4 regions of the Neobacillus sp. DFD-2R genome follow, and region 2 is predicted to be linked to each of the others. Evidence: riboswitches for the same ligand, from Rfam matches in the RefSeq annotation. Region 2 holds a riboswitch; each other region holds the start of a gene.
The links. Region 2 has a riboswitch for cyclic di-GMP ahead of AC3ANV_RS02470 (anti-repressor SinI family protein). Riboswitches for the same ligand answer to the same signal wherever they lie in the genome.
Positions count from the first base shown of each region.

Region 1 (5,258 bases), 1.5 Mb from region 2:
TCCAACATGGAAAGATGAAGATGAATCCATTTTTATCCAAGGGGTTATTGACTGCGTTTTTGAAGATGAAAACGGGCTTGTCTTAGTTGATTATAAGTCGGATGGAATCACAGACCGTTTTAAGGGCGGCTTTGAACAGGCAAAGCCAATTCTGGAAGATCGATACAGAATGCAAATAGATTTATATACAAAAGCCATCGAAAAAATCTGGAAAAGAAAAGTAGATGAAAGGTATTTATTTTTCTTTGATGGCGCCCATATTTTGAGACTGGAAAAAGAATAACAAAAATGACATAGACCATTATTGATGGCTATGTCATTTTTTTAGTTATTACCTGCAATAGGCTGGTCAATCAGATCAGTATCTAAAACATTCGTTCCGCTTATTCCGTTGTTTGCAATGATAAATCCCCCGGTATTGAATGCACCCGAGCCGGAATATGTCTTGGAACTATTCTTTGGAGAAATATATACGGCATCACCAAAATGGACAATTCCCCCGCCCACGTTTACGATTTGTACAGGGCCAATAATCGCTGGCATAACAAACATCCTTTTCCATAAACTAATTGCCTGGTTCTTTAAGGTACCATATGCTTTTATCCCTGTCCTTGTTCTTCATCATGAGGAAGAAGCTGTCGTATATGCTTAATCCTCGCCTCCATTGAAACGTGTTGACTGTTTCCGACATGTAAAATGGATGCCGAAGAAATCCCGATAATCCCAATATTATTTACTTTAATAATTGGATTCAAATTTCGGGGAGTATATGATAAAGCTTCCGTTATTGGCTGAAAAGGAATCGGCTCGCTAAATACGGGATAGATGGAAAAATTCCCCTCATCTCCAAATTCAATTTCAGCTTCCCTTTGAACAGCCATAGCCCTAGAAAATCCATTTATGATACAAGAATCACCAAGCTGTATAGTGGATGAAAATGATGCGACTTTTATGAGTATATCATCCACACAAGAAGTGCGCTGAAACATGATCAGGCCCTTTCCGATGTTAATGGTACAAAGGGGCCGACGATTAAGGATTCTGCAGGTGTATCAAATGTAGATGCCAGCTGAATGGAGTGTGTATCACCCACCATAACTAACGAGGAGCTTGATACCCCAATGATTTTAATGGTTTCCACGGTAAGGTCTCTGTTATAGACTTCAAAATTCACTCTGAGTTCATTCCTTTCACATTATCAGGCAAATTATTTAAAAATACAAATACTCCATTTTGTATTTCTTGCTTTAATTGTTCAATGACGGTTTCGTCATCCGTAACTTTCTTTTTCCCTGAACGGTCTTGGGTGGTATCTGATTTGAGATGATATTCAATCCTGCTAGGAAGCTGTTTTATAATATCTTGTTTAATAAAAGATAAATAAGATTCATTTGGTTGTATATTTAGTTTGGTTTGGGTATCCTCAATTAGTTGCGGTAATTCAGTTTCTAAATACATGTACATTGTTTCTTCGATTTTCATCGAACGCTGCATTTGTTCTTTTGGAGATAATGGGGTGTTTAATGATTGATTTTGTACAGCAAAGTCTTCGATTCCTGATAGATCGGAAGGATTTAAACCAATATTTAATGTACCTTCTAGTGTTTCCACCTTCAATTGATCAAATTTATACTCAATCGTGCCGACATGTATGGCTGGCTTTTCTTTCATTTGCTTTAGTTCTTCCCGCATTTTTTGTATGGTTGTTTCTAAAGTAACGATTCTCTGCTCCTGTGCTTGAATACACATTTGTAACCATTGAAGATATTGAGAATAATCCTGATACATTCAATCACCTCACCGTTTGGAATCTCCTTACTGTCCATATCTTTTAACTTTTTGTAGCACCTAATTTTCCTCCACTGCGGACTGCAGCTTGTAATGGAACTGATGGTGCCAATAATGAAGAGGGCTGAGCTGCAGCTGCTTTTTTTGCTGTGGGAGCGGGTTTTGTAAATCCGCCGGTATTATATAAATATGCAGCAGGTTTGATAATCCCGGCACTGCCAATTTGCAGAACAGAGGAATTGGTAATCCCGCCGATTTTTATAAAATTAATTTGAATGGACTGCTGGATATAAAAATTCATTTATTAAAACCACCCATTCGTCAAGCATTAAGGATATTTGCAGAATCAATAACATCCGGATCCGATGTATTGGTTGAACTTAAATCATTTCGGACATTTAAACTTTCACCTGTGTTAAAGGAACCAGCCCCGGAAAAAGTCTTCGCCGTGGAGAATGGCATGATTTTGTAGACGTCACCAATATGGAAAATAGAACTGCTCCCAAGAGTTATGACTTGTGCAACTCCAACAATTGCCGGCATAATCAACCACCCCTTTTTCATTTTATCTCTTACATCTTATGTATGGGCGGATGTAATGTGAATGATCCGCCCAATAAAATCTTAGGTGAGGAATGGTATGATTTCTTCCGCTCGATAAGGAAGAATATTCTATATACGAATCAAGGTCGCTGTTTTTAAGGGTCGAAAAACAAAATAGTTCTAATTTCCTATTATATTCGACAGCAAATGATAAATTAGTAGGATATTCGATAAAGGTAAAAGGGATTATTATTTGATTAAGAGATCAGTCGGAATAATAAAAACACTGAATCTCGATAAAGGCAAAACTGATGAAAATCAGTGACGCAAAGCTACAGGGGCTAAGGTGCAACTGCACTAAGCCAGCCAGTTACCGAAAGATCAGGGTGTTTTATCATAGGTGTTTTTTGTCTAGATTTGTAGTTCTTATCTAGATAAATATAACTATGTCTGTTGACCCCCCCCTTTCGGTAAAGGCGGGGTTATTTTAATTGTATGGGGGTGAAAATCATTGATAGTCGTGAACCAAACAAACGGAGCGGAACTGGCAAACCATGTATCATCTGCAAATACCTTTTTTAAAAGATTAAAAGGGCTGATGTTTACAAAAAGTTTACCGGAAGGACACGGCTTGCTAATCCAACCCTGCCAATCCATTCACACATACTTCATGAATTATTCGATCGATGTTCTTTACTTAAGCAAGGACTTAGAAATTGTAGGCCTGGACGAAACGATAAAGCCTGCAACAGTCGGTAAGTATCAAAAAAGAGCATACTCCGTTTTAGAACTGCCTGCAGGAACTATTCGGAAAACGGATACGAAAATCGGAAACTATTTAACTATAAAATAAAAAGGGGTTTTTACACATGATGAAAAAAATGAAGGCTTTATTAACTGAAGAACAAGGACAAGGTATGACTGAGTATGGTTTAGTGTTAGGAGTAATTGCTGTTGCAGTTGTTGCAACACTTGCATTACTAAAAGCCCAAATCGCTCAAATGTTTACAGATGTTACTACAGCCTTGGCGAATGCTGGTAAATAGATAGCAGTTTATAAAATAATGTCTAAATATAGCCTTGCGTTCGAAGCAAACGTGAGGCTTTTTTCTATAAAATAAGTCGGTTTAAAGTGTCCATGAAGAAAGGCGGAGCAGGATGTGGAGTAATTATCTCTTAGTTTTACTCGTTCTTATATGCGTGATAACAGACCTTAGGGAACGGAAAATCTATAATTCCATTTTGCTTCCTTTTTTATTAGCAGCTTGGATTTTACATGCTATTACCGGTGGGTTGCATGGATTTCTGGAGGCATTTCTTGGCACATGTGTCGGTCTCGGAATATTATTAATCCCTTATCTCCTTGGAGGAATGGGTGCCGGGGATGTAAAGCTTTTGGCTGTTATTGGAGGGATTAAAGGAGCCGGGTTTGTATTAATGACCTCCTTTTATATGGCTTTGGCAGGCGGAATTATCGCAATCCTTGTCCTTTTATTTCATAAGGGGTTTAAAAGGAGGATGAAGCAGATTATTTATTTTCTACATGGTCTTCTTAATGGAAACAGAATTCCGATTCTACCTGATTCAGAGGCAATGAAAACAACTTATCCATATGGGGTTGCCATTGCTGCAGGTGCACTCTATCAGGTATTTCGTATTGGAGGCTTTCCAATATGAAAAAGGATGAACGCGGCCAATCCCTTGTTGAAACAGCACTCTTACTCCCTGTTTTTTTCTTGATCTTAGCAGGGATTCTTGATTTTGGCAGAGTGCTCTATTCATATGCACATTTACAAATGGCCGCCCAGGAAACAGTAAGATTAGCAGGATTAGGGGAAAAAGACCAAGATATTTCAACATTTGCCCATCAATACGTTCACCTTGGTGATACGACAAAGCTACAGGTAAGTGTTAGTCCAACTGATACGAACAGGAATTCCGGGGACTACGTCACAGTAACGCTAACCTATCCCTATCAGTTTTTTACACCATTAATTTCAAAGCTATTCCCTTCTTCTTTTACCATTCAGACAAGTTCCACCATTCGCGTGGAATGAGGGGGAGAAAGATGCTTCAATTTTTTAAAAAAATAATGAAGGAAGAAAACGGAAATATCCTCGTTTTAGCAGCCCTTACCCTTGTATGTTTAATGGGAATGGCGGGGCTCGCCATTGATGGCGGCTTAGTGTATATGACAAAAAGCCAGCTGCAAAAAACGGCCAACGCGGCAGTTCTTTCAGGTGCACAGGAACTTACCAACACCAATCAAAAAGTAACAACCGTTGTGACTGACATTTTAACTGCCCATAAGGAATCTGCTTCATTGACAAATCTGGAAATAAATATGGGTAATAATGTGAAAATCACTTTAATGAAACATGTGAAGCTTACATTTGCTAGCCTTTTTGGGTTTAACAAAATGGATGTAACAGCTCATGCAGCAGCAGGTTTGCAAGCAATAGGAAGTTCAATCGGAGCAGCACCCTTGGGAATTGATCAAAGTATTACATTAGAATATTACAAATCGTATCAATTAAAGGTAACTTCTTCAGACGTTACATCTGGGAATTTTGGTATATTAGCACTTGGCGGGACGGGGGCAGCAACATATTCAGACAATCTAACCTACGGATATCAGAATGAGCTTAAAATTGGAGATATTATTAATACACAAACAGGAAATATTGCCGGGGATACAAGGAGTGCGATTAATTTAAGGGTTAATGGCTGTACACAGCCACCGGGGGATTACAGCCTTCGCAATTGTTCAAGAATTTTGCTAGTACCGGTCTATAAGCCATATAGTATTTCTTCTAATCAATTGAAAAGCGTACAAATAACGGGTTTTGCTTATTTTTATATTACAAATCCGATGAGCTCGACAGATACTTCTATCACAGGAGTTTTTATAAAAAGGACGGGAAATG
Region 1 covers NZ_CM173228.1:4,436,393-4,441,650, reverse strand. Annotated here, with positions in the region: gene addA (helicase-exonuclease AddAB subunit AddA) at 1-283, shown strand, start outside; gene AC3ANV_RS22255 (spore germination protein) at 325-543, opposite strand; gene AC3ANV_RS22250 (spore germination protein GerPE) at 600-989, opposite strand; gene AC3ANV_RS22245 (spore gernimation protein GerPD) at 992-1,174, opposite strand; gene gerPC (spore germination protein GerPC) at 1,171-1,788, opposite strand; gene AC3ANV_RS22235 (spore germination protein GerPB) at 1,832-2,089, opposite strand; gene AC3ANV_RS22230 (spore germination protein) at 2,110-2,331, opposite strand; cyclic di-GMP riboswitch class I at 2,623-2,709, shown strand; gene AC3ANV_RS22225 (DUF192 domain-containing protein) at 2,852-3,184, shown strand; gene AC3ANV_RS22220 (Flp family type IVb pilin) at 3,201-3,377, shown strand; gene AC3ANV_RS22215 (A24 family peptidase) at 3,490-4,008, shown strand; gene AC3ANV_RS22210 (TadE/TadG family type IV pilus assembly protein) at 4,005-4,388, shown strand; gene AC3ANV_RS22205 (pilus assembly protein TadG-related protein) at 4,400-5,258, shown strand, end outside.
Region 1: another riboswitch for cyclic di-GMP. It lies ahead of AC3ANV_RS22225 (DUF192 domain-containing protein); the one in region 2 lies ahead of AC3ANV_RS02470 (anti-repressor SinI family protein).

Region 2 (5,258 bases):
AATTGGTGCTGCGATGAGTCTTTATTTGTGAGTTTATACATCAACAAAAAAGGAAGTCTGTTTTTAAACAGGCTTCCTGTTATAGTTAATCAGTTTAAAGCCATTTTTTTCTCTTGGTTTTGTAGCGTTATTTAGTTGTTAATTTTTCTTTTTCTATAATATCTTTTACTACATCTTCGATTGTTACATTTCCAAGAACCTTCTCTAGGGCTGTCTGAGCTATTGATAAATGTTGGCCAATTGTAGCTTGAATATTTCGCCCAACCGGACAATCCGGGTTTGGATTTTCATGTACGCTAAATAGTTCCTTTTCCTTTACAACATCAACTGCTTTATAAACGTCCAATAATGTTATATCCGATAAAGCTTTAGCAAGTTCCGCCCCTGCAATACCAGGGCGTACTTTTACCAATCCTGCATTTTTTAGCATCCCCATAATTTTCCTGATTACTGCAGGATTTGTGTTTACACTCCCCGCTAAAAATTCAGACGTGCTTACTCCACTTTTATTTATTTCAATAAGAGCAAGAATATGAATACCAACAGCAAACCGGCTGCTTATAGACATTGATTTCACCTTCCATACTAAATATCACCATGTAATTAATTTGATTACAAGTTTATTATACCCTAAAAAAGTGCTTTTTTAAAGGTGTTGCCAAATTGATTACAGGTAAAATTATTAGTTACAAGTAATCGATTTACTTACAAAAAATTTAGGGTTTATTGCCAGTTTTCAATGATCGGGTCTAAAGTAAAAGCGACGAGAATAAAACTCATCGCTTTTGGTTGTTTATCTTATTTTTTCAAATATAATTGGCGCTTTCGATAAGATACTTTATATTTTTAAGCTGAAAAGCTCCGTATATTCTTTCTCGGGATGTAAGCTCATTTATAAAAAACTGTTGTAATTGCTCTTTATTCGTAAACTGTTTTACGATGCTGTTATCAGGCCAATCGTGTACCTCTTTTTCATCGTAATTAAAAAATACCAAGGTGTTTATCCACGTTTCAATATCTTGCCTTTTTAAATAATTTGAGAGGATAACGGCTGTCTTTTGAACCTGGCGAATTGGATTTTCATAAGTCTTTACAGTTAAGACTCCCGACTCAGTTTTATCAAATATAAGTGTGTCCTCTTCCTCGCTGTCCATTAAATCTGCTAAAAAAGAAAATTTGCGGCTGCCCCTTCTTGTCACTCCCATTACTATATGGCCTTTCCAGTGTTTGGTTTCTATTAAGTATATACCGGTTGATAAAAGTACAAGGTGATCAATCTGCCGGGTACTACCATTTTCTTCCGGGATGAAAATGTTCGGCATAATCATCATTTCATCCGGTGAAATACTGCCTTTTCTAATTAACTCAGATTTAAAATTTTCTAGAATCTGATGGGTAATGATTTCCCCTCGGTTTCTATAATTTTTCCGTATATCTTCATTTTCGATCATCAGCTTTTCTATTTCGCGTTTGTATGATTCGGACAAAAGTATAGCCTGCTCATCGAATTTTGCTGCTGCCGTTTCCATAGAAGCTTTTTGTAATTCTTTCATAGCGGCTAACTCTTGATAATGGCTGTTTCTTAATTCTTTTTGTTTAGCCTTTTCCATTTTTACAATATATAGTAACCAAGCGACAGACGCAGCAAGTAACGTGGAAATAATTAACCAGGTCATTTATTTTCTCCTTAATTTACACTATTTTTCTTGTTACCAATGAATCGAGGTCCTGGAAGCGTCGCTTTGCTGCATATCTCTTTATTATCGTGTATCGAACATCTACCTTCTGTGGTCTATTATAACAATATTTTCAACTAACAACTAAGAGATTGGAATTTAATTAAAAAATGGTAAATTAATACTATATTTGTTAAAAGAGCAGTTGAAAAAGCTGTTCTAATAAAGCTGGTTTGAAATTATTTTTGTTAACAACTAAAAAAGCATTCAAGGACTGATCCTTAATGCTTTTTTAGTTCTTTTATTTACGAGTGAATTTTCTGTACTCGTCCAATCTGTCCATCTGTTAGCCTGACTTTGATACCGTGGGGATGGGTGACCGATTTGGTGAGAATATCTTTTACGATACCTCTGGTAAGCTTTCCTGTTCTTTGGTCCGCTTTTAAAACAATATCAACAGCTATGCCCGGTAATATGTCTTTCCGATTTTGCCCGTTCATTAGACACCCATTTTTCTGCGCGTATTGCTTGGTTTTTTCGTTTGCTGGCTTTTCATTTTTTTAGTTGAAAGGTCGGCATTCGCTTTTCCTTTACCGGCGGCGTTCTGGTTCTTTTTGTTTTCAAGCTGCTGCTTCATTGCTTCTTGCAAGCTGATTTTCTTTTTTGGTGCTTCGGATTGATTATTTTCAGTCATAGGAAATTACTCCTTTTCAATTAGGATAGTTAGTCCAGTATAATCTATTTTTGATTATTTGTGAAAGGGCAACGTTTTCCGGTAAAAATTGATACCGTGAGTGGCGGGGGAGTCCAATTTGGCGATTCTCTGTTTGTTTCTCCGAAAAGTGTCTCAAAGGATACACACGGTTCAGGTTCAGTAAATCAAGCATATGAAAATAAGAAAAGACCTTAAGAAAGGTCATGAAAATTGATTGAAGAAATCTTTTATTTCAGCAACAGATATGCCGGAATTTAAAGCTTCCAAAATAAGGTCTATCCATTCTTCGTCTAATTCTTTTTTATCAATGAAAGTAGTTACCATATTTCCTCCTAAAATATTAATTATTTTAGGTAGCTCAGCCATCTTCGTTAAGAACATTAGATCTGTAGCTTTGCGTCCCAATCTTTCAATCGGTTTGCCTTTATCTTTTTAAAGTATTAAAACTTATGAGAAAATTTTACAATAATTGTTCTGTATATAGAATTAAAAAAATTCCAAAAAGTTCGACATTGTTCTGCGTTTTATTAGAATTTTTAAAGTGGTAAATTGATGATATACAGGGGTTTTTTAATCTCATCGATTTAAGTGGTGTAGTCAAATAAGCGAACAAGGCATTGCAATATGCGGCCTGTAAGAATGAAGGCTACTTCATTTTCAGCCTCTTCAAACTGCTCTTGAACTAAGAGTAATCTTGCATGATTTAAATGGGCAAGAGCAAGTTTAATGAGAATAATGCATTGCTGTTTACTAGTATGGTCTCTCGTTTTTTCGGGGAATTCCGGAGGATTTACTCTTGATGCTTCATTATTGAATTGTAATCGATGCATACCATTTAGTGTCCGACCAATATAATATAGTAAATTAGCTTCTTCGGCGATTGCCCGTTTAAATCTATTAACCTTAACCAATCCTTCCATTTTTTCAAGAGATTCAATCGCTGCATCAAGATAATAAATACATTCCTGTTTTAATTCCATCTTAAGAACCTCCTTTCTTTCAAGGGTATATACATTAAGAAATGCTAATTCTTTCAAAATGTAACGGTATTACCCCACGATATGAAAGTTTAGTAGTGAGCTTCACTTTGTTTTCAAGGACAAACCTCATCCTGAATGGACTAATATTGTGGTAAAACACGACAATTCTAAAAAATAATAAATTGGAACGGATAAATACATAAAGTGACAATAAACCAAAAACGCCCAGAGGCATTCTGAGCGTTTTTGGTTTGGATTCCTTCATTTAAAAAGCCCCGCTTTTCACCATTCCCTTCATTTTTTCCCTTGCACCCGCGCGCCAGTTTTTCACTGCGGATACCGAAACCTTTTCCATTTCGGCAATCTCTTTGATAGAGAAATTACACAAGGCTGTATACATGACCCATTTTCTCTGGTTCTCTGTCAAGGTGGGGCAATAGGATAATAGGATTTCTTCTTCCAATGGAATTTCTGAAAACAGATCCTCTATCGTTTCCCAATACTCCTCCTCAGGATAGATATTTCTTTCTTCAGCCTCATTGGCCTTACTTAATTCCTTAAGCAGGATGCCTTTAATATATGTGTAGGCATAGTTGGTAAAATTCCCTTTAGTGGGGTCAAAACGACTGCCGGATTCCCAAAGGGCGATGAGTCCGTGCTGGTAGAATTCTTCTTTATTTTTGTAAATGTGCAGCGAGTTGATGATTTTATGGATCATCGGTTTATATTGTTGAGCTAACTGTTCAAAGCTTTCCAAGGCTGAATCCTTTCAGAAAGCGCGCTTTGCCATGTTTTCCCGGGTACCACTACCATATCGGGAATTGCTCATTCTATCGAATCACATAAAATCCCTTTTCATCAGGATATTCATTTAAAAGCTATCTTATTTGGATTTAAAAGTAATTTAAAGGGGCGTTTTTTCCATTTTAATTTCGTTTTTATAGCAATTTACATAACAAAATGATTATAACTATTTAAACAGATGTTCCTTTTCTTTTCCTTTTTTCCTGTTTTTTAGGGGTAATGTCTCCCGGTTTTTGTGCAAAAGCAAGTAATGAAAAATCAAAAGTAAAGTCATACCTAAAAGCGTTGTTATAGTCCATGTGATAATTTCAATTAAATTCACAACAATCCCCCCTTGAATTTAGTTTTATATTTCTACGCTAAACACGACTGTTTTATGAGTAGGAAATACTTTCTCACTAAAAAGTTAATTTAGTAGAATTTAAAAATGAGGGAGGTTGAATTAGCATATAAAATGGAAAAAAGCTACCTCTTTTATTAAGGAGATAGCTTTCATTCGTTATAATAAATTTTAAGTCATTTAAGAAATCCAAGTGAAAACAGTTTGTCCTTTTCATCCTATATCATATCTATATGAGTTATTTTCCAATGTTCATTCTTAATAAGGTGTTCTAAATTTTCTTTGTCTCTTTTGGTAAAGTATTTGATAATTTGTTTATGATCATTATTCATTTGTTCTAATACGGCAAAAAGTTTTTCTTCGTCTTTACTTAAATAAATCTGTCTAATAAAACTGTTTTGTAAAGAATCAAGAAGCTCTATTAAAGTAGTGTTGTTACATTTATCAATGTATACTTTATGGAATTGGTTTTGGTATTTTTGATAATCTGAATAATTTTTTTGTGAAATGGAAAGGTCGATTTTCTGAACCAACTCTTCCATTCGTTCAATATCATCTTCTGTGATATGCTCTACAGATAATGTGGCTGCTAGGGCATCCAGTACACCAACAACCTGAAAAACACCAAGCTTCTTCTTTGTATCAAGTTCTTTAACGATAAATCCCTTTCGAGGAAGGAATTCCAGTAAATTTTCTGAAGCTAGTTGTATCAAAGCTTCCCTTACAGGGGTTCTGCTTACTTC
Region 2 covers NZ_CM173228.1:504,291-509,548, forward strand. Annotated here, with positions in the region: gene AC3ANV_RS02445 (Rrf2 family transcriptional regulator) at 128-568, opposite strand; gene AC3ANV_RS02450 (nuclease-related domain-containing protein) at 807-1,676, opposite strand; gene AC3ANV_RS02455 (YwbE family protein) at 1,982-2,176, opposite strand; gene AC3ANV_RS02460 (hypothetical protein) at 2,176-2,370, opposite strand; gene AC3ANV_RS02465 (spore germination protein) at 2,467-2,586, shown strand; gene AC3ANV_RS02470 (anti-repressor SinI family protein) at 2,593-2,715, opposite strand; cyclic di-GMP riboswitch class I at 2,741-2,824, opposite strand; gene AC3ANV_RS02475 (hypothetical protein) at 2,976-3,371, opposite strand; gene AC3ANV_RS02480 (sigma-70 family RNA polymerase sigma factor) at 3,637-4,128, opposite strand; gene AC3ANV_RS02485 (hypothetical protein) at 4,342-4,497, opposite strand; gene AC3ANV_RS02490 (GntR family transcriptional regulator) at 4,734-5,258, opposite strand, start outside.

Region 3 (5,258 bases), 220 kb from region 2:
AAAAAATCGCGTTTTAATAGGCTTCTTTGGCATGCCTACTTTTCCATCACTCGCTAGTTTTGAAACAAGGATCATTTCGTATCTAGTAATTTACTTTGTTAGCTTGATGGGCATGGGGTACCACCAGCAAAACGCGGAATGTCGGCTGTACCCCATATTAAATTATGACTACTAGAAACGGATTTTATGATATTTGAAGGACTTGACTTAACAGAATGGAACTAGATGTAAATCCGATTTTATCTTAGCTCTGAAAATATTTATCTATGATGCTTTTCATTTGTTGCGGATCAATCACAATTTCATCGTTCTTTGCCTTTAAAATATCATCGTACATACTTTCTCCAACCCCTTGGAGCTGCAGGTAATGCAATTGTTTGTTAGGATCGAGATTTTTCACCGAAAGGCCCAGACTTATCATATCTGACGTTGACATATTGGTCCCGATCATATATTTTGATACGGAATTGACCAGTGCAGGCAGTTTTGGAATATTACCCGGACTTAAAGCTTCTTTTGCAATCCCTTTTAATGCCTCCAACTGAAGCTGCTGCCGTCCATAATCCCCATTTGCAAGGGAATGGCGCTCACGGGCAAGAGCTAATACCATTTTACCGTCAAAGAAATGGGGACCGGCATTAATGACCTGATTGTTTATTTTCACATCCGTTGGTACATTCATTTGGATACCGCCCATTGCATCTACCATCGATTGAAGACCCTCAAAATTGGTTTCAACATAATAATTTATCGGCACTCCCGTTAATTCACTAACTGCTTGAACCGCCTGTTCTATCCCTTGCTTAGGCCCTTTGTTGGCCTGCAAAATATACTGGACACTCGTTAATTTTGTATAGCCATATCCATCTAAATGAACACGAGTATCACGAGGAATACTTACCGCATTGATTTCATTTTTCCCCAAATCAACATGGACCAGCATCATGGTGTCGGAATGACCAATCGTTTCACCCGGTCTTTCATCTGATCCCATTATTAAAATGTTTAATCCGGGAGCATTCGTATAGGTTTGCTGTTTTGTCTGGTTTTTCCGGTTTGTCTGGTTTGTTTTCCCTGTTGTATCTGTCTTCCCGGTAGAAACAACAGGTATGGTTTTAAAGTGATTCATTGGCTGAAGCTGATTGTATTCAAATACTAGGGCCGCGACTGTAATAATGATAATTCCTAAAAAACTGTAGCCAATAACTTTCCATTTGCGCTTCTTTTTCATAATACCTCCGCCTTGTTTTACCATTTTTTAATTCAAAGATTCATAATATTTAATATTTTACCACCATTTGGAGTAACTGTCAGGAGCTTCAAAGAATGAGAAGGCTAAGAGGTTAATTTAGAAAATAGGCTTTTGCTTTATTAATCATGTCGTATTTTAATAATATCTATATCTCTTTATATTAATTTCGAAATCGCAGTTACATGGAAATTAAAAAATACTGCAACTACCTGCAGCATTTTTTTATTCTTGTATATTTAATCTGTAAAAAAATCAATAAACTCTATTCCACCGTTTACGGATATGACAGTAGATGATTCAGTACGCTTTCTCTTTAAAAAATGCTTCTATTTGCTCGTCGCCTCTTTTGGCAGCAAACATTAGGCTCATTGTAAAAAGCATGGCGATAGAGCCGACAACCACACCTGCGATAAAAATAAACATAGGTTCCCTCCAATTATATGTTTCATAATTCGCAGGAAGGTAATCATATTCGGCACCTGGCTGGCGTAGTTTATTCAAACCTTAGCCCCTATAGTTTTGCGCCTCCATTTTTCAATGGGTTTGCCCTTTCGTACGAACTATATAATTTATTCATATTATACCATCATTTTCCGGCAAAAACAGCACTTTTCAACTATGTAATATATAGATTAAGAGACTAAACAACTAGAGTTTTTTGAGATTAAAAAATTTAGTAGGAATATGTATTTATGACAATTATACTTAAAAAAGCCATTTTTTGATGATTTTCAACTTTTATACCTGTATAATAAATAAAGCCACATAAAGGGCACCGTCACCTAGGTGATGACGCAAAGCTATAGGGGCCTCTGTCAAATTTATAAGGCCAGCCAGCTACCATCAAACAGCAAAAGGGGAAATTTGATGTCAAACTATTGGCTTACACCTGAAGAAGTAGTTCAAAAGAAAAAGAGGAACAAAATCCTTCTTTATGTTTCAATAATGGTTGGGACGATCGTACTAAGTGCCTTGTTCACTTATCTAGCACATACTATATAATGAATGAGGGTCCTATTTACAGCTAGGATCCTTTTTTATTGTTTTGATTAGGGTACACCTAAATGAGATTTATTTTTCCATTATATTTCGTAGTGCACGGTCAATATTATTTTTCCCTAATTCACGTACCGCAGTCCAATAAAGGGCTACTTTTGCAGTTGACCACATATCTTCATTTACAATTAGTTCTGCTACACTCTTAGAAGTGAAATTCTTAAAAATAAGTAAGGTGTTTTCCCATTTACCCGAAGTCCCTCTACTTCTGATCTCCTGAATTTCTCTAGCTGTTTGGGGAACATGAGCATATCCGATCATATTCCATTGGTAAAAGTCCAAATCAATTCCATAACCCAAAAATTTGATTATATCTCTATTAATAATAATCCCCAGTTCTTCATTTGCTCCACGAACAGCTGTATTATATAAATCCGGACCATCATTAATACTGTGACGGTCCAATAATGGATGGACTCCTTCAACCACACTGATATCCATTTCACTACCTCTTGCACCGCTAACTTCTGTCCGTTGAGTCAGAATAATATTTTCATCAGATGTAATAACGACTAATCCAATCCCAAATCCATTAGCTAATATTGGTTGTACCTTCTCTAATTGCCTATAGGGAATATATTCTTCTCCTATTGTTTTACCTGAATTTAACTTTCTGGTTAACTGCATGTTCGTAGCCAGGAATGAGTAATAATCTGTTTTATAGAAATTAAATAAAACGGTCATATCTTCTTTATCTTCTGTTCTACTAGGTATGTATTTAGCTAATCCGTACAAAGGACCGTTCCACTTGTATTCTAAGCCATTTACCTCTTTTCCTTTTTCCTGTTCAGCAATTTCCCTTTTTATTGTCTCTAGCTCAACCGGCAGTGGAATCTCATCATGAATAACTCTACATTCTATATTTTCCGGTTTAAAATCAGACTGTCCGTCTCCATCAATCACATAAAAATGGGTTGAGGTATTTCCAATTGTAAAAGGATGAGACATAAAATCATTTTTCTCACTAAAAAGGCGCTTATACCTTCGTTTTATATTACTCTTTAAGTTTCTTAATCCATCATCAAATACTACACTCAAAAAAAGTCCTACAATGCCACCAACAAAAGCAGACAGCATTTCCCCCTTAATGGAATGTACTATTCCCTTTATCGTTTCCAACATGTTGTCACTCCTAATGAAATACTAAAGCGGGCCAACCATTTCCTCTCAATGCTTCAAAAAGAATATCATTCTAGCATTTTATATTGTATTTCTATGTTCAAAAATTAATAAGAATTAAACATAAAAGTAAAGACTATAGGTATAAAATACTAGCTTATATATAGTTATACCATAACCCTAACAACTTCATAAGGAAATTATGACATCAATCAAGATAATACTATCAATACATAATACCTGCTAGTATTGTGGCATCATTTGTTTAACTAAATCCTTACATTATCCGAGCAGTTCCAACAAATAAACCATTTGATCAAACGTTTGATTAAATTTGCTACCAACCTTTATTTATTAAGGATTGCACTCTCTAGTCATAAAAAAATTTGTCATTTATTGTTCACAGAAATTATCGAAATATAACGATTCTTAAGTACTCTCGTTCGTGGCCCCAAGTCGCTATTAATAGTTTACTATTCTTGAAAGTTCAGGCGGTGACAAGCACAGGAAAATGAACAGTTTTACTAAATTCATAATTCCGACATAATTCTTCAATTCTATTTCTTCATCAAACGTTTGATTAAATTTACTTTTAGCTTTGATTTAATAAGGTTTTAAACGCTAAATCTATAAATAAAATGTCGTTTAACGGGAGCGATATATATCGGACTGTGACAAAAATTGTAGACTGAAGTACATAGTAAAAAATACCTACTTATTATTTAATATACACGAAAGGAACACTCTCCCATATTTTCAATATCATTTCCACTAAATAAACAGTTACAATTCAGCAACAGAGTTACTAATTATTGATAAGAACAGTTAAAGAATAAACAAATATTAGTCACTGTACGATTGTCAACGGTATTTCTATTTTAATATTAATCCAGGAAATCAGGCAGTGCAAAAAAATTTACCCAAGTCAACTTTTGTAGATTACAGTCCGTGGTAGAAATTGGTACCCCATTATCTAATGGTCTTAAAAAGGAGAATTTCCTTGAAAAAAGAGACCATGTATATTGGAGAAATACTAAAGAGATTAAGGTTTTCTAAGCAACTTAGCCAAGAGGAACTAGCTTTCCGCAGCGGCTTAGATCGGACAACTGTAAGTTATATTGAAACAAATGTCCAAGCACCAAGTTTAAATTCAGCCTTTGCACTTGCAAAAGGTCTTGGTATCAAGGCTTCTGAGCTTATAAAAGAAATTGAGGAAAATCCGAATTTGATTGTGATAAAGGAAAAAGAGAGTAAGAATCGATTTACTAAATAGCTTAAAGGAGGTGATGAATGTGTGAAAAGCACAATAAAATAGCCAAGAGCATTTGGTGTCCTACGAAGACAGTGCCCTTGGCCGGATAAGTTAGGGTTGCTAACTTAATGCTAGTATATCCTTTTTCGAAAATAATTCAACAGAAAAGTAGATGAAGGGGCTGAAGATTTTGACGATAGAAAAAAACTATATTATTAATCAACATTTGATGTGCATGGTAGGCGTTTACGATCGAAACGGAAAGACGTGTACAATCGTTAGAGAAGTGAACAAGACTTTTATAGTCGACAAGTCCCCATTAGAAATTCTAGAGTTCAGCATTAAATCGATAGGTTTCAACCTAAGAGGTGCCATGACAACTTCTAAATGGTTCATGGGTGATATACATATGTGTCCGGTAATGGTAAATCCAATTCTGAAAATCTGTCTATTTCCGATTCAATCAGCCAAACGGGTCGATACCATGTGGTTTAATCCGGAACATATTCGTAGGACCACCAGCTTTTTTAGAAAAACGAACGTGGAGTTTAAGAATGGTTTCCATATGAGAGTTCATTC
Region 3 covers NZ_CM173228.1:279,760-285,017, reverse strand. Annotated here, with positions in the region: gene AC3ANV_RS01445 (LCP family protein) at 245-1,231, opposite strand; gene AC3ANV_RS01440 (hypothetical protein) at 1,550-1,753, opposite strand; cyclic di-GMP riboswitch class I at 1,724-1,810, opposite strand; cyclic di-GMP riboswitch class I at 2,014-2,097, shown strand; gene AC3ANV_RS01435 (hypothetical protein) at 2,120-2,254, shown strand; gene AC3ANV_RS01430 (NUDIX hydrolase) at 2,324-3,430, opposite strand; gene AC3ANV_RS01425 (helix-turn-helix domain-containing protein) at 4,428-4,700, shown strand; gene AC3ANV_RS01420 (competence protein ComK) at 4,870-5,258, shown strand, end outside.
Region 3: another riboswitch for cyclic di-GMP. It lies ahead of AC3ANV_RS01440 (hypothetical protein); the one in region 2 lies ahead of AC3ANV_RS02470 (anti-repressor SinI family protein).

Region 4 (5,258 bases), 1.3 Mb from region 2:
GTCATCTTCCTTAATGATTTCTTCCAATAGTGCCGTTTCTTCGCTTTTCGAGAAGGCATCTTTTGTTTCCTTCAACATATCAGTCACCTGTGGGGTTAGCTCTCTCAATTCATCAACTTTTCCCATAATGTAATTGATATCCTCATTAACCTGCTCAACAGTAGTCTTAAGTTTTACTGCTGTTCCTTTAACTTTTTTAGATATTTCTCCAGGGTTTCGCAAAATATATGATGTCTGATGAGTTACCTTCTGAAGGTTTTCCTTCATCACACTCCGGGTTTGTTTGTCCAATAAGCTTATAGCACCGCCCGCAATTGCTCCAAGAAACATCCCTTTCCAAAATTGATTTTTCCTCGTCATCTTAACCTCTCCTTTCTCAACATTATTTATCATCATCTTTACTTAATGAAAATAATACCAAACTTTTTCTCAACATTCATTTTGCTTTAAGTGGAAACCCTATGCAAGTCCAACTGAAAAATTTTATTCTCTATTTTTATCAGACCAAGTTTGTATTGACATATACTTTTTAACATGAAAAGATTGGTTTAATAATTCGGAAAGGGTGACCGGAGTGAATTTATCACAAAAATCCGTTGAAAATGTCGAATATATGATTGAACAAATAAAAGAAAAATTAAAGGTTTTAAATTTTGGTGCTATTAAACCTTCCCACTTTGATGAGGAAATGTATGAAGAATTAAAAGAAATCTATGAAATGGTAGTAAGAAAAAATTCTTTTAGTCCAAGTGAAATGCAAGCCCTGGCTGAAGAGCTAGGAAATCTGCGCAAAAAATAAAGAGGATGACTCATATGGGTCATCCTCCTTTTCTTATCTTTGTTCTGTTAAAATGATCGGGCCATCTTTTGTGATGGCAATCGTGTGCTCATATTGCGCTGAATATTTACCGTCAATGGTTCTGGCTGTCCAACCGTTGTCATCCATTTTTGTTTGGTACCTTCCGATGTTGACCATCGGTTCAATAGTAAAAACCATTCCTTCCTTGATCCTTGGCCCTTTCCCAGGCAGACCGTAATGGGGAACATCAGGCTTCTCATGAATCACAGCCCCAATTCCGTGGCCTATAAAATCACGAACGACTGATAGTCCTTCGCTTTCAACGTAAACTTGAATGGCATGACCGATATCTCCAATTCGGTTTCCTACTACTGATTGTTCTATTCCCTTATACAATGCCTCTTTTGTCACCTTTAATAAATGGTCCGTTTGTTCAGTAACATTTCCAACTGCATAAGACCAAGCAGAATCAGCCAATGCACCATTGTAATTTACAACCATATCAATCGTAACAATATCGCCCTCTTTTAACGGTTCCTTTCGTGGGAATCCGTGGCATATTTCATCATTTATACTTGCACAGGTTGCAAATTCATAGCCTTTATAGCCTTTTTGTTGCGGGGTAGCCTGATTTTCTCTCAAAAACTTTTCAACAAATTCTTCAATTTCCCAGGTTGTAATGCCGGGTTTAATTAATTTGGCTATTTCTTTATGGCAAGCAGCAAGGATTTCTCCTGCTTTTTTCATGGCTTCAATTTCTCGTTGTGATTTAAGTACTATCATTTTCTTCCCAGCCTTTTTTAATTATTTTTATGTATTATAAGCGTTTTAGTTCGTGGAAGATCATCTTTAGCTTACGAACTTTAATACTATATTAGAGTATTGGAAACACTCTCTTTATATTATCGCTATCTAATAATTTTTCCAAGCAACTGTATCTAATTGCAGCTTTTTCATGTGATTTATAACATCTTATTGATTTATCGATACTTAATTTCGTTTTTTTGTCAAAATACTCCGTTCGTAATATGGAACTTCTTCATTCTTTTTGTTAAAATTATCGTATATATATTAATAAAAATGGGTGTGTGAAACTCAATGATCGGTGAACGTATAAAAAAATTACGATTAGAAAAAAAAATGTCACTTTCTGAGCTTGCTGATCAAGCAGGGGTCGCTAAATCTTATTTAAGTGCAATGGAAAGAAACCTGCAAAGTAATCCTTCTATTCAAGTTCTTGAAAAGATTTCCTCGGTTTTAAGCGTCCCTGTAGAGAATTTAATACTTGAACAAATCAATAAAGAGGATTTGGACAGCGATTGGATGAATCTTGTCAAAGAAGCAATGAATTCCGGAGTATCCAAGGAACAATTTCGTGATTTCCTTGAATTTAATAAGTGGCGTATTAACCAGAATAACAACCAATAAGTCATGATTATGCTTACAAAAGAAGAAAGCATTCTACAAATATTTACATTATTTGTAGAATGCTTTTTTGTTTAACGTATGTAAATTTATCGGTTTTCAATTAACCGTTCTTTTACATCCTGCTGCATAAGAAAATCACGAACTGATTCTTTCGTAATTCCTAGTTCTTTAGCCTCTAAAATTAATGCGACCCAATCCTCATCCATTCTTTCTACTTTTCTTTCAGTTTCTACCACCACAATTTTTCCCCCTAAAATACAATTCGTATCCCAGGCAGCCCGGCCATCATAGCAATCTACATTACCTTAGATCCTCGGCTTTGCGTCCCTCTTTTTCAATAGGTTTGCCTTTTTCTGTTTCCATTAATGCTACGTTCAGCTTTATACCTTATTATTTCTCTATACCAATAGGGCTAAATACTTAATCCTGAATTATATTTACATTATATATAGTCCTTTTTTAGTAGGGTGTTAGATTTTGTCAATTTTTCAAAAAATTCTAATCATTTTTTCTCACAAATTTTTCTATATTTCTACAAAATACTTGGTTAAATTATCCAAAATCATGGTTTTTAACACAAATTCTAGGAAGTATAATAGGAAAAAGAGGAAATCCGAGTCGAATTCCCTCCTTTTGTGTAATTATTGGAAATTTTTATAAGCCTTTGCAATGAGTGAGAACCAACAACCTGTACTCCATGGGTTTCTAAATATAACAAATAAATATAATAATTTTTTCATCAAGTATGACGATTAAATTTGTCTATTTTGTGACATTTAACATATAATGTAAACAACATAAAAATCATAATATTATTAATATTCAAACAATAAGGAGTGGACGATGTAATGACTCTTTTACATGTGTTAAACTACTCTATACCTATCGGCTTTATGATATTTTTCGGGTACTTACTTGATCGCATGTGTAAACCGGAAAAATCCGAACAAAAAGCTGGAGAAGATTGACGCTAGTTTATAGGTCACCACTTCCCCGGCTTTTTTTAAATTAATTAGTTAACTCAATTTAGTTTTCAGTAAACCAATAAACTCTTCAAGTTCTTTTTGTTTACTTACAAATCGTGAGGTAGCATAGGAGAACCTACGTAAAAAAGAGTCATCCGTTAGAGGAATTATCGAGAGATATTGACTTTCGACCTCTCTAGCAATTGCAAATTTCGAAATTAATGAAAAACCCAAACCACGAATCACTGCTTCTTTTACTCCCTGTGTGCTGCTGATTGATATTACATTTTTCGTTTTTAATCCGTGGGACCTTAATACATGTTCTAAATAGGCGCGGGTTCCGGAACCTTTTTCCCTTGTAATCCAAGTCTGGTTTTGCAGTTCTTCTATAGTAACCCCTTTTTGTGAAGAAAGTGGATGGTTGGGCGAGGCAACGATTTTTAGTTCATCTATCATAAACGGAAATACTTCGAGACTTTTATCATTGCTTTGGCCTTCAATTAAACCAATATCAACATGAAAAAGCTTTACATGCTCAATTATTTCCTCCGTATTTCCGATGATAACCTCCAGCTTAATTTCAGGATAGATATTTCCAAGTTCCTCTAATAATGAGGGCAGGACGTATTCCCCAATTGTAAAACTTGCCCCAATCTTAAGCCCTAATGTTAATGATTGATGATGTTCGAAAATTTCTTCCTTAGTCATTTCATATATTTGTATGATTTGTTTGGCCCTTTCATATAAAAGTTCTCCCGTTGAGGTTAATTGCAGCTGCTTTGGAGAACGGACAAACAGTGAGGTATGAAATTCCTTCTCAAGGTTTTGTATATGAACACTAACACTAGGCTGAGAAATTAATCTTTTTTCGGCAGCCTTTGTAAAATTCCCTTCTTCTACTACAGTGATAAATGTCCTAAGTGCATCATAATACATAGTATTGCTCCTGCTATTATTAATATTTTTAATATAATCAATTATTTATCTATACTTTACTAATAATATTAAAAAGAGTAAAGTCGCCTTTCATTAAAAAACACCCTAAATAGGTGTTTTTAGGCTATTTTTATTTCAATTTGTTGTAAACCTTTTGCTCATAATTTTTAAAAAAAGAGGAATTAGTCTTCATACCTCTCTTTGACATCATTCGATTAAAGTGAAGAAGCTTCTCATTTAATTTCTTTTGGAGATTCTCTTTTTCATTGGTATCATCGCATTTTCTAATTAAATCCTCGATCGTCATCATTTCTTGCCTTAACCGGCTTTCTTCTTGAGTATATCCTGCATTTTTTAACAATTTATACGCCATCCGCAATTCTTCCGGAATACCTGATAGATCCTCTAACTGAAGGGGCTTACCTAAACCGGGCAGATTATCAAATTCCCCATCTTTGTATGCTGTTTTTATCCGATCTTCCGAGATGATGTGAAACATATCCATTTTTTTGTACCTCCTTTTTCACGTTACTCACTTTGTTAATTATATCAAGGTCTATTTTTTTATAAAATGGAATACTTTGGATTAGTAATATTATAAGAGTGGATTGGGAACTCTACATTTGATGACTGAAAGGAGTGTTGAGTTTGGCACGCGGAGAACATTTTAATCATAAAAACAAGAACCACCCGGGTGAATTTCCTAAAAACAGTATGGCAGAGAAAAAAACACATGAACGGATTGAAGATGAGGAACTAATCGTTACTCAAGAGGCTTTTAAGAATCGAGTGGAAGAAGAGTAAAGGCGTGAATATTCACGCCTTTTTTCAATAATGCCCCTGTAATTAATAAGGTCCATTTTCCATCGTTAATTTTTTGGTATATTGATTCAAATCAATTGTTTGCAGCCACGCAGCAGCTTTTTCAATATCTTTTGAGAAAACACGATCTTGATTAATAGAAGGAACTTGTTCCCGTCCTTTTTCATAGAATCTTTTTGTTTGTGTAGCCATTTTTTCAATACCACGGAATTCGACCGCCTGCATGGCACAAATCAGCTCAATGGCAAGGACTCTTCTTGTATTCTGAATTATTTGATGAGCGTGTCTGGAAGCTATGGTTCCCATGC
Region 4 covers NZ_CM173228.1:4,715,784-4,721,041, forward strand. Annotated here, with positions in the region: gene AC3ANV_RS23575 (YtxH domain-containing protein) at 1-360, opposite strand, end outside; gene AC3ANV_RS23580 (DUF1128 domain-containing protein) at 575-799, shown strand; gene map (type I methionyl aminopeptidase) at 833-1,582, opposite strand; gene AC3ANV_RS23590 (helix-turn-helix domain-containing protein) at 1,898-2,227, shown strand; gene AC3ANV_RS23595 (anti-repressor SinI family protein) at 2,314-2,466, opposite strand; cyclic di-GMP riboswitch class I at 2,497-2,585, opposite strand; gene AC3ANV_RS23600 (LysR family transcriptional regulator) at 3,244-4,128, opposite strand; gene AC3ANV_RS23605 (DnaJ family domain-containing protein) at 4,259-4,633, opposite strand; gene AC3ANV_RS23610 (hypothetical protein) at 4,777-4,932, shown strand; gene hutH (histidine ammonia-lyase) at 4,975-5,258, opposite strand, start outside.
Region 4: another riboswitch for cyclic di-GMP. It lies ahead of AC3ANV_RS23595 (anti-repressor SinI family protein); the one in region 2 lies ahead of AC3ANV_RS02470 (anti-repressor SinI family protein).